Regions from separate parts of the Pseudarthrobacter sp. CC4 genome, predicted to be linked through region 2. Evidence: riboswitches for the same ligand, from Rfam matches in the RefSeq annotation. Region 2 holds a riboswitch; the other holds the start of a gene.
What was found. A riboswitch is a leader RNA that binds a small molecule or an ion and turns the genes downstream of it on or off. The one in region 2 is predicted to bind S-adenosylmethionine.
Positions count from the first base shown of each region.

Region 1: another riboswitch for S-adenosylmethionine. It lies ahead of PV768_RS08125 (bifunctional o-acetylhomoserine/o-acetylserine sulfhydrylase); the one in region 2 lies ahead of PV768_RS12605 (DUF1737 domain-containing protein).

Region 1 is NZ_JARCCZ010000010.1:3-4,689, reverse strand. Features, by position in the region: gene PV768_RS08135 (MFS transporter) at 1-286, opposite strand, end outside; gene metX (homoserine O-acetyltransferase MetX) at 467-1,582, opposite strand; SAM riboswitch class IV at 1,595-1,710, opposite strand; gene PV768_RS08125 (bifunctional o-acetylhomoserine/o-acetylserine sulfhydrylase) at 1,809-3,134, opposite strand; SAM riboswitch class IV at 3,178-3,293, opposite strand; gene PV768_RS08120 (VOC family protein) at 3,459-4,097, shown strand; partial or broken gene PV768_RS08115 (endonuclease) at 4,270-4,687, shown strand, end outside.
Region 2 is NZ_JARCCZ010000017.1:129-4,815, reverse strand. Features, by position in the region: gene PV768_RS12620 (Rid family hydrolase) at 1-206, opposite strand, end outside; gene PV768_RS12615 (flavin monoamine oxidase family protein) at 257-1,861, opposite strand; gene PV768_RS12610 (GNAT family N-acetyltransferase) at 2,014-2,604, shown strand; SAM riboswitch class IV at 2,721-2,835, shown strand; gene PV768_RS12605 (DUF1737 domain-containing protein) at 2,848-3,126, shown strand; gene PV768_RS12600 (rhodanese-like domain-containing protein) at 3,123-3,533, shown strand; gene PV768_RS12595 (O-succinylhomoserine sulfhydrylase) at 3,534-4,687, shown strand, end outside.

The DNA.
Region 1 (4,687 bases), on a different contig from region 2:
TGCGGCCGAATTTGTCGCCGAAGTGGCCGAAGACGATGCCGCCGATGGGTCGGGCAACGAAGCCGACGGCGTAGGTGACGAAGGCTGCGATGATGCCGTCCAGCTCGGTTCCGGAGTTCGGGAAGAACATCTTGCCGAACACCAGCGTGGCGGCGGAGGCGTAGAGAAAGAACTCGTACCACTCAACCACGGTGCCGGCCATGGAGGCCGTGACGACTTTCTTCAGGCCTGTGGCCTTGACGTCGGTTTCCTCGGGCCGCCGCGCGGCGGACTTTTCCGTACTCATTGATGAACTCCTTCGGCGTCTTCTTCGACACCACTGGGACAGTCTGTGGCGGAGACGTGTGATTTTGGCCACGAACCGCCGGGTCCCAACGAGTATGGTCCGCCTGAACGCCAAGCTCAACGGCGAATCATGCAGAGGCTATCTGCATAAATGCACAAAAGTGTGCCTGCGAGGGCGGCCTTAGGCCGAGAGGTGCACCCGAAGCTGATGGCCCAGCTGGCCTATTTCCGTCAGGAAGCCGTCATGGCCGATCGGCGCCTCAATGACATGCACGTCCACTTCTCCCGGCAGGGCCGCGGCAAGTTCGCGGGACTGGGACGGGAAATACAGCCGGTCCGAATCCACGGCGGCCACGAAGAACCTGGCGGTGGATCTCGCCAGGGTCTCGGTCAGGGTCCCCCGGTCCCGGCAGATGTCATGGCTCATCAGCGCCTCGGTGAGGGCGATATAGCTGTTTGCGTCGAAGCGCTTCACGAGCTTGCTGCCCTGGTGGTCCAGGTAGCTTTCCACCTGGTAACGGCCGCGGGCGGCCAGCGCCTCACCCTTCAGGGGCGACTCCGGCGCCTGGGGTTCCCGGCCGAAGCGGCCCTCCAGTTCAGCGGCGGACCGGTAGGTGATGTGGGCGATGCGCCGGGCAAGTGCCAGCCCGGCTTCGGGGCAGGGCCCGCCGTAGTAGTCGCCGCCGTTGAAGTGGGGGTCCTGCCGGATGGCCAGGGTCTGGGCCTGCGCGAAGGCGATCTGTTCTGCCGTGCTCGCGGCGCCCACCGAGATGACGGCGCAGCGCTGCACCCTCTCGGGGTAGGTCACGGCCCACTCAAGGGCGCGGGCGCCGCCCATGGATCCGCCCAGGACCGCGAACCAGCTGTTGATGCCCAGCTGGTCAGCCAGCCGGGCCTCCGCCACCGTACTGTCACGCAGGGTAACCAGGGGGAAGCGGGAGCCCCAAGGGGTTCCATCCGGGGCGGCCGACGACGGCCCCGTGGAGCCGTAGCAGCCGCCCACGATGTTGACGGACACCACGAAGAACTTGTCCGTGTCCACGGGAGCGCCGGGACCGGCCAGCTGTTCCCACCAGCCTTCTTCGTCCGTGTCGCCGCGGGTCACGTGGGTGCTGCCGGTCAGGGCGTGCTCGATCAGGATGGCATTGCTGGCATCGGCGTTGAGCGTGCCCCAGGTTTCGTAGGCCAGCGTGACGTCCGGGAGGTATCCCCCGGCTTCAAGTTCCAGCCCCCCAATGGAGGCATAGCGGACAATTCCGTGCTCGGGGACGGTGGTTCGGGTGACGGTAACCGTCATGGCAAGACCTCTTCTACGCGCTTGCCCGCCGTCGAATGACCGGCAGGCCAGGTCTTCACCCGGGGCACCCCACCGCGGAAGGAGGGTTGCCGGCCAGCAAGCCGGGGCTGTCACTGGCACTCATGACCTGGTACGAGTGTACGAAACAGCCCCCGTCTGCTGCCAAGAGTGTGACTGGTTGTGACTTCCCCGGCGTGCCGCCGTCTCGGGTTCTTTGTGCGTCCGGCTAGGCCCCGGTCGCGTCCTTTGCTGCCCGAAAGCCCGCTTCGAGGTCCGCCAGGATGTCATCGATGTGTTCGATTCCCACCGACAACCGGACCAGGCCGGGGGTCACGCCGGCGACGGCCTGCTGCTCCGGGGAAAGCTGGCTGTGGGTGGTCGACGCCGGGTGGATGACAAGGGAGCGGACGTCGCCGATGTTTGCCACGTGGGAGTGCAGCTCCAGCGCGTCAACGAAGCGCTTGCCGGCCTCGGCCCCGCCAGCCAGGTTGAAGGAGACAATCGCGCCCGTGCCCTTGGGCCCGTACTTGCGGCCCCGCTCGTACCACGGGCTGGAGGGCAGCCCCGCGTAGGCGACGGATTCGACGTCGTCCCTTCCTTCCAGCCAGCGCGCCACTTCCGTGGCGTTGGCAACATGGCGTTCCACCCGCAGGCTCAGCGTTTCCAGGCCCTGGGCGATCAGGAACGCGTTGAACGGGGAGACGGCAGAGCCCAGGTCCCGGAGCAGCTGGACGCGGGCCTTGAGGATATAGGACAGGTTGGCGCCCAGGGCACCGTCCTTGCCGAGGTCCCGGGCGTACACCAGCCCGTTGTAGGTGGGGTCCGGGGTGTTGAAGCCCGGGAACCTCGCAGGGTCCTTGCCGAAGTCGAACTTGCCGGAGTCCACGATCACCCCGGCAATCGCGGATCCGTGGCCGCCCAGGTACTTGGTTGCGGAATGGACAACGATGTCCGCTCCCCATTCCAGCGGCCGGATCAGGTACGGGGTGGACAGGGTGTTGTCCACGATCAGGGGCACGCCGGCATCATGGGCGATGCCTGACACGCCCTCGATATCCAGGACGTCCTGGCGGGGGTTGGACACCACTTCGGCGAAGAAGAGCTTGGTGTTTGGCTGGACCGCGTCGCGCCACTGGTCCAGGTTGTCCGGGTCCGCCACGAAGGTCACGGAAATGCCGAACTTCTTTAGGGTGTGTGCGAACAGGTTGTAAGTCCCGCCGTACAGGCTGGGGCTGGCAACGATATGGTCCCCCGCCTCGGCGATATTGAGGACAGCGAAAGTCTCTGCTGCCTGTCCTGAACTCAGCAGGAGTGCTCCCAATCCGCCCTCAAGGCTGGCGATCCGCTGTTCCACGGCATCCTGGGTGGGATTGCCGATGCGGGTGTAGATCGGCGCCAGTTCAGCGAGGGCAAAACGGTTGGCGGCGCTTTCCGCGCTTGGGAATACGAAGGACGTGGTCTGGTAGATAGGGAGTGCACGGGCGCCGGTGGCACTGTCCGGCTCCTGTCCTGCGTGGATCTGGCGGGTTTCAAAAGACCATCCGTTGGACAACTAAGGCTCCTCTGACATGGGCCCGGCATGCTGTAGGCACCGCGGGCCGCGCTTGCCATCCGGCCGTTGCCGGACAGCCAGGTCCTCATCCGGGGCACCCCACCGCGGATGGAGGGTTGCCGGCCAGCGAGCCGGGGCTTGGCGCTGGCACTCATGACCTGAGCCCAGTGTAGGAACATGAAACCGGTGCGGGACAGGATTGTGACGAACATAGTCCCCCTGATCTCCGCCCGGGAACGGGTTGAAATCAGGGGTCCCGGATGGAAAATCCTGGTAAGGGTACCCTTAGCTGAGAGGCCGATCACAAAGTGCCAAGATGTTGGCATGCGCATGGATCACGTCTCTTACGCCTGTGAACACGATGGCCTGGCTGCCACCACCGAACGTATTTCCTCTGCCCTCGGCGTTGAGGCAGTGAAGGGCGGGGTGCACCCGCGGTTCGGAACCCGGAATATGATCATCCCGCTCGCGGGGCACAAATACGTCGAGGTGGTGGAGGTCCTGGACCACCCCGCTTCCGACAAGGCCCCTTTCGGGCAGGCTGTGCGTGCACGGTCTGCCGCGGGTGGCGGCTGGATGGGCTGGTGCGTCGAGGTGGACGACCTGGCTCCCTTTGAGGAGCGGCTGGGCCGCTCCGCCGTCAACGGAAACCGCAAGTTCCCTGATGGCCGCGAATTGGTCTGGAAGCAGATTGGCATCCTGGGCCTGATTGCCGACCCCCAGGTTCCCTACATGCTCAAGTGGGAGGGGGATCCGTCCCTGCACCCGTCCAATGCCTACGAGAGCAACGTCAAGATGAGCTGCCTCACCATTGCCGGTTCCGCAGCCCGGGTTACGGAGTGGCTGGGCGAACCCGTCGAGAAGCCGCTGGAGGACGTCGCTGTGGAGTGGGTGGCGCCGCACGGAACCCCCGGGATCCTCTCGGTAACTTTCGAGACCGGCAACGGGGCCGTCACCATCTGACCCTTACCTTGGTTACCGTGCCGGCAAGCCCGGCACGGTGTGGGCCCCGTGCTCTCCTCGTCTTCGGCCGCCATCAGCAGGTGACAACGGCGTCACCTGCCGATGGCGGCCGAATCCATTTCCGAAGCAGACTCTCCAAACCCGGCCCCCAATAATGTCGTACCCTCCCGCGATGATGTTGGTATGGGAAAAGCGGCGGTGGGCGAAGGCGTTTGCGGACATGAATGCCGCTCTTGCCGTGCTCATTGCCGAGGCGGACGGGTGCGGTTCGGAGCCGTTTTCCGCTGCTGATCCGCTGGCCGGGCTGGCCGACGGGTGCCTGGACATCCTTGCCGGGGCCGCCGGGGTCCAGGCCAGGGTGGCGGGGCTGGTGGCCAGCGCTGCAGGGACTTACGCGGCCACCGCACGGGCGGCCGCCCCGCCGGACCCGCCCGTGCAGGCGCTTGAAAGGGCTATCGCCGCCGAGATCAGCTGTGTCATGGCCATCGGTGACCGGGCAGCCGGAGCCCTGCTGGCCCGCTCCCACGCCCTGACCACCTCCCTGCCCCGGACCCTCGCAGCCCTGCACAACGGAACCATCTCCTGGCAGC
Region 2 (4,687 bases):
GTCTTATAGATGGCAGTGTTCGCGCCGATGGCCACGCCGCCGGCGATCATGGGATTGTCCTGGCCGGCTGGAAGGTTTGACACTGTGGTGCCCGGCTTCGGAGCGGCAAGTTCCTGGAAGACCGCGGGAGCCGCGAAGGCGGCGGTTGCGGTGAGGCTGATGCCGGCGATGCCGGCGGCGATAAGGGAAACACGGCGACGGATCATGGGCTTCTTTCGCGGGTCGACTGAAGTGCTGGCGGGTGTGCCGGCGGGGATCATCCGGCCACCATGGCGGCCGCCCGGCTGTGCAGAGCGGTGACGGCGGCGCGGGCGGAGGTCATGGCACCGTGCTGCCAGGCGATGGCATGGCTGAGGTGGTCCCCGGCGAAGTAGATGTTGCCGGAAGGCTCCAGCAGCTTGGCGTACTTCGCGTCATTCTGCGACGGCCAGCCCACCCAGGCGCCTTCCGAGAATGCCGTGCTCCCCCAGTCAACAGAGAACGACGCCGCCACGTCCTTGCGGTACACGTCGCCATGGATTTTCGCGCCCTGGTCCAGGGCGCGGCTGAGGCGCTTCTCCGGGCTGAGTTCCTTGTAGATGCGTGCGCTGGCGCCGGTGTTGTAGTAACCCACCATGGTGCCGCGCTGTCCGTGGAAGCCGGTGGACGGGTACCACATGTTGCCGAGGTCGATGTTGGTGTTGGTGATGCCGCCGTAGATCCGGTGGTCCTCCTCCCACCAGCGACGGGAGTATTCGATGCCGATCTTGCCGGCGTCGCTGGGGGTGGCGAATTTGAGGGCATCGAGCACGTCGGCGGGGAGGTTGCCGGGGATCTTTGCGGCGATGTGCGGGGGCAGGGTGCACACGGCGAAGTCCGCCTCGATGCGCTTGGCCTCACCGCCAGCGTTGCTGTATTCAACAGCCGCGCCTGCGGCGGTGTTGCTCATGGACAGGACCTTGGCACCGTAGACGAATTTGTCCTTGCCGATGGCTGCCTCAAACGCGTATGGGATGCGGTCCATGCCGCCCACGGGCTGGAACATCATCATGGCCTGGTCCCAGCCGAATTCGAAGGAGAAGTAGTTTCCCACGCCGCTGGCGAAAACGTCGGACAGGGCATCCGGAGCCAGGGGCACGCCGGCCTCCAGGCCGGCACCCGGGGCCACCGAGTATCCCTTGCGGCCGGTGCCGGCGTACTTGAAGCTCGCCGCGGCATCCCCAGGGACCTTGTTGCCAATGGCGCCGAAGCTCTTCAGGAAGGAGATCAGGTTCTCCTTGTCCGCTGCGCTCATGTAGCTGTCCAGGGCACCCTGGTCCGTGGCCTTGGCGAGCAGTTCGGAGACGTACCCGTAAACATCGGCCTTTGCTGCCCGGTGGCGGATGGGAGTATTGGAGAGCTTGCCGCTGCCCTCCCGGAAGAGGTATCCGTCAGCGTTCTGGTTGGTGAAGGGCTCGATCGCCACTCCGAGTTCCTTGCAGTAGTCCAGCGTGATGTGGTGCTGTGGAATGCGGCCCGGGCCGGCGTTCATGTACTGATCCCTCGAAAAAGCGGCGCGCTGGGTGACTCCCCGGAGATCCGCCTCCTCTGTCCCGCCCCGCACTGTCCAGTTGCGTCCGCCCGGGCGCATCCGCGCCTCAAGGATGGTGACTTTATAGCCGGCCTTACCCAGTTCGTAGGCAGTGGTCAGGCCCGCGATTCCGCCGCCAAGGATCACCACGCTCTTGCCCTTGCCCAGCAGGTCGTCAGCACGGGGTGCGGCGAACGCAGGAGCCGCGGCGTCCGGGGCCAGTCCCATGGCTGCCATGGTCTGGTACATCACCCCGGCTCCCCCCACCATTCCCACGTAGCGGAGGAAGTTCCTGCGAGTAGCATCTGTCATGTTGTTCCCTTTCACCGGAGTGTTACAGGGTGAGCCTAGGGATGAAATGTTTCGTCAAATGCTGTGACAGTGTCTGTCCTGTAGCGTTCAGATTTCCGTAAAGTAAACGCTCTTCCGGCACACGCAGCACCAACCTGAAAGGCCTTTTGCCAGTGAGTGGAAGCAGCGGTTACCTGCGCGAAGGGGTTCTCATCCGGCTGCTCGAGGACGCTGACGCCGATGGCCTGGCCACGGCGTACCAGCTGAATCGCGGACATCTGGCACCGTGGGAGCCAGAAAGGAATGACGCCTTCTTCACGCAGGAGCAGCAGGCGGAAATTATCCGTGCCAAGCGCGGACAGCACCTGTTGGGATCCGAGGTCCCATGGGTCCTGGTGGAGGAGGCCGACGGCGGTGCAGGCCTAGAAGGTGCGCGCACCAGAGGCGGGCGCCTTGTCGGGACAGTCACCCTGACGGGAATCGTCCGCGGCCCCTTCCTCAGTGCGAACCTTGGCTACTGGGTGGATGGCGGGCTTACCGGACAAGGCGTCGGCACGGCCGCTGTCCTCTTTGCAGCCAAGTACGCGCGGACAGCCCTTGGCCTGCACCGTATCCAGGCGGCGACCCTGCTCCACAACACGGCATCCCGCCGGATCCTGCAGCGGGCAGGGTTCCGGGAGATCGGCGTGGCACCGGAGTACCTGAAAATAGCGGGGCAGTGGCAGGACCACCTGCTGCATCAACTGATCCTGCCGCTCCCGTAAGTAGCCCAGCCAGGCCCTGCACCCTCCGCCGGCGGCACGGCAGGACAGTACTTCAGTTACGCAACATGACGACGACGGCGGTGCGGCCGCGGGCGGCAAGTGTTACGTTTTTGGGGAGTAATGAGTACCGGCGCCAAGCCCTGACTGGCCGGTCGGCAACCCTCCTTTCGCGGCGGGGTGCCTCAGGTGAACACTCGGCATATCGACCCATTCGAGCTGCAAGCGTGAGAGAAGGAGATCGTCGTGTCTGACGCACCTGCCCCTGAAGAGAAACTGTCATACCGCCTCATCAGCGGGCCGGATGACCGCGCCTTTTGCGAGCGGATCTCCGCCGCGCTGGCGGAAGGCTATGTCCTCCACGGCAGCCCGGCGGCAACCTTCAACGGCAGCAGCGTGATCGTGGCGCAGGCGGTAGTCCTGCCGGCAGCCATCGCTTCCGCGGACGCTGCCGTGGCAGATGCCGTTGACGACCTCGAGTCCGCCGGTGATGACCTTGACTTCGGCGGCGAGGGCCACGCATGAGCTACGCCGGAGACCTGACCCCGCAGGAGGCCTGGGAAAAGCTCGAGCAGGGCGCCATCCTGGTGGATGTGCGCACGGAGGGCGAATGGGCCCACATCGGCATTCCCGACACCAAGGCCACCGAGAACGATCCGCTGTTCATCCAGTGGACCTTCCCGGGCGGAATCCCCAACCCCGACTTCATCACCGACCTTAGCCAACAGGCGCCCGAGGACAAGTCGACCGAACTGGTGTTCCTGTGCCGTTCCGGCCAGCGTTCCATCGCGGCCGCTATCGCCGCCACGCAGGCCGGCTTCACCTCCTACAACGTCCTGGAAGGCTTTGAGGGTGAACCGGACCGTTATGGAGAACGTACCGTCAACGGCTGGAAGAACCGCGGCCTGCCGACCAACCTGGGAAAGAACTAAGTGACCTTCAACGAAGACGCCACCGGCTGGAGCCCCGACACCCAGGCCGTCCGCGGCGGGCTGGACCGCACCAACTTCCAGGAGACCAGCGAAGCTGTCTTCCTGAACTCCGGTTTCGTGTACGAATCCGCCGCCGCTGCGGAGCGGGCCTTTACGGGCGAGGACGAACGCTTTGTCTACTCGCGCTACGGCAACCCTTCCGTGGCCACGTTCCAGGAACGGCTCCGCCTGCTTGAGGGGACCGAGGCGTGCTTCGCGACGGCGTCCGGCATGTCCGCGGTGTTCACCGCCCTGGGTGCGCTGCTGGCGGCCGGGGACCGGGTGGTTGCCGCCCGCTCACTCTTCGGCTCGTGCTTTGTGATCCTGAACGAAATCCTGCCGCGCTGGGGCGTGGAGACCGTCTTCGTGGACGGCCCTGACCTGGAGCAGTGGCGTGAAGCGCTCTCCGAGCCCACCACCGCCGTCTTCTTCGAATCGCCGTCCAATCCCATGCAGGAGATCGTGGACATTGCTGCGGTGAGCGACCTGGCGCACGCTGCCGGGGCGACCGTTGTCGTCGACAACGTTTTTGCCACCCCCCTGCTGCAGCGGTGCGGGCAGTTCGGCGCCGACGTGATTGTCTACTCGGGCACCAAGCACATCGACGGCCAGGGCCGGGTGCTTGGTGGCGCCATCCTGGGTACCAAGGAGTTCATTGACGGGCCGGTGAAGCAGCTGATGCGCCACACCGGACCAGCACTGTCCGCGTTCAACGCCTGGGTCCTGACCAAGGGCCTCGAGACCATGGCGCTGCGCGTCAACCACTCCTCGGCGTCAGCCCTGCGCCTCGCGGAATGGCTGGAGGAACAGCCTGCCGTCAGCTGGGTGAAGTACCCGCTCCTGAAATCGCACCCGCAGTACGAGCTGGCCGTAAAGCAGATGAGCGCCGGCGGCACTGTCCTCACCTTGGAACTCGCCCCCTCCGGCGGCCGCTCGGGCAAGGACGCGGCGTTTGCGCTGCTGGACGGCCTGCGGATCATCGACATCTCCAACAACCTTGGCGATGCCAAGTCGCTCATCACCCACCCGGCCACCACCACGCACCGCGCGATGGGACCCGAGGGCCGGGCCGCCATTGGGCTGAGCGACGGCGTGGTGCGGCTTTCGGTGGGGCT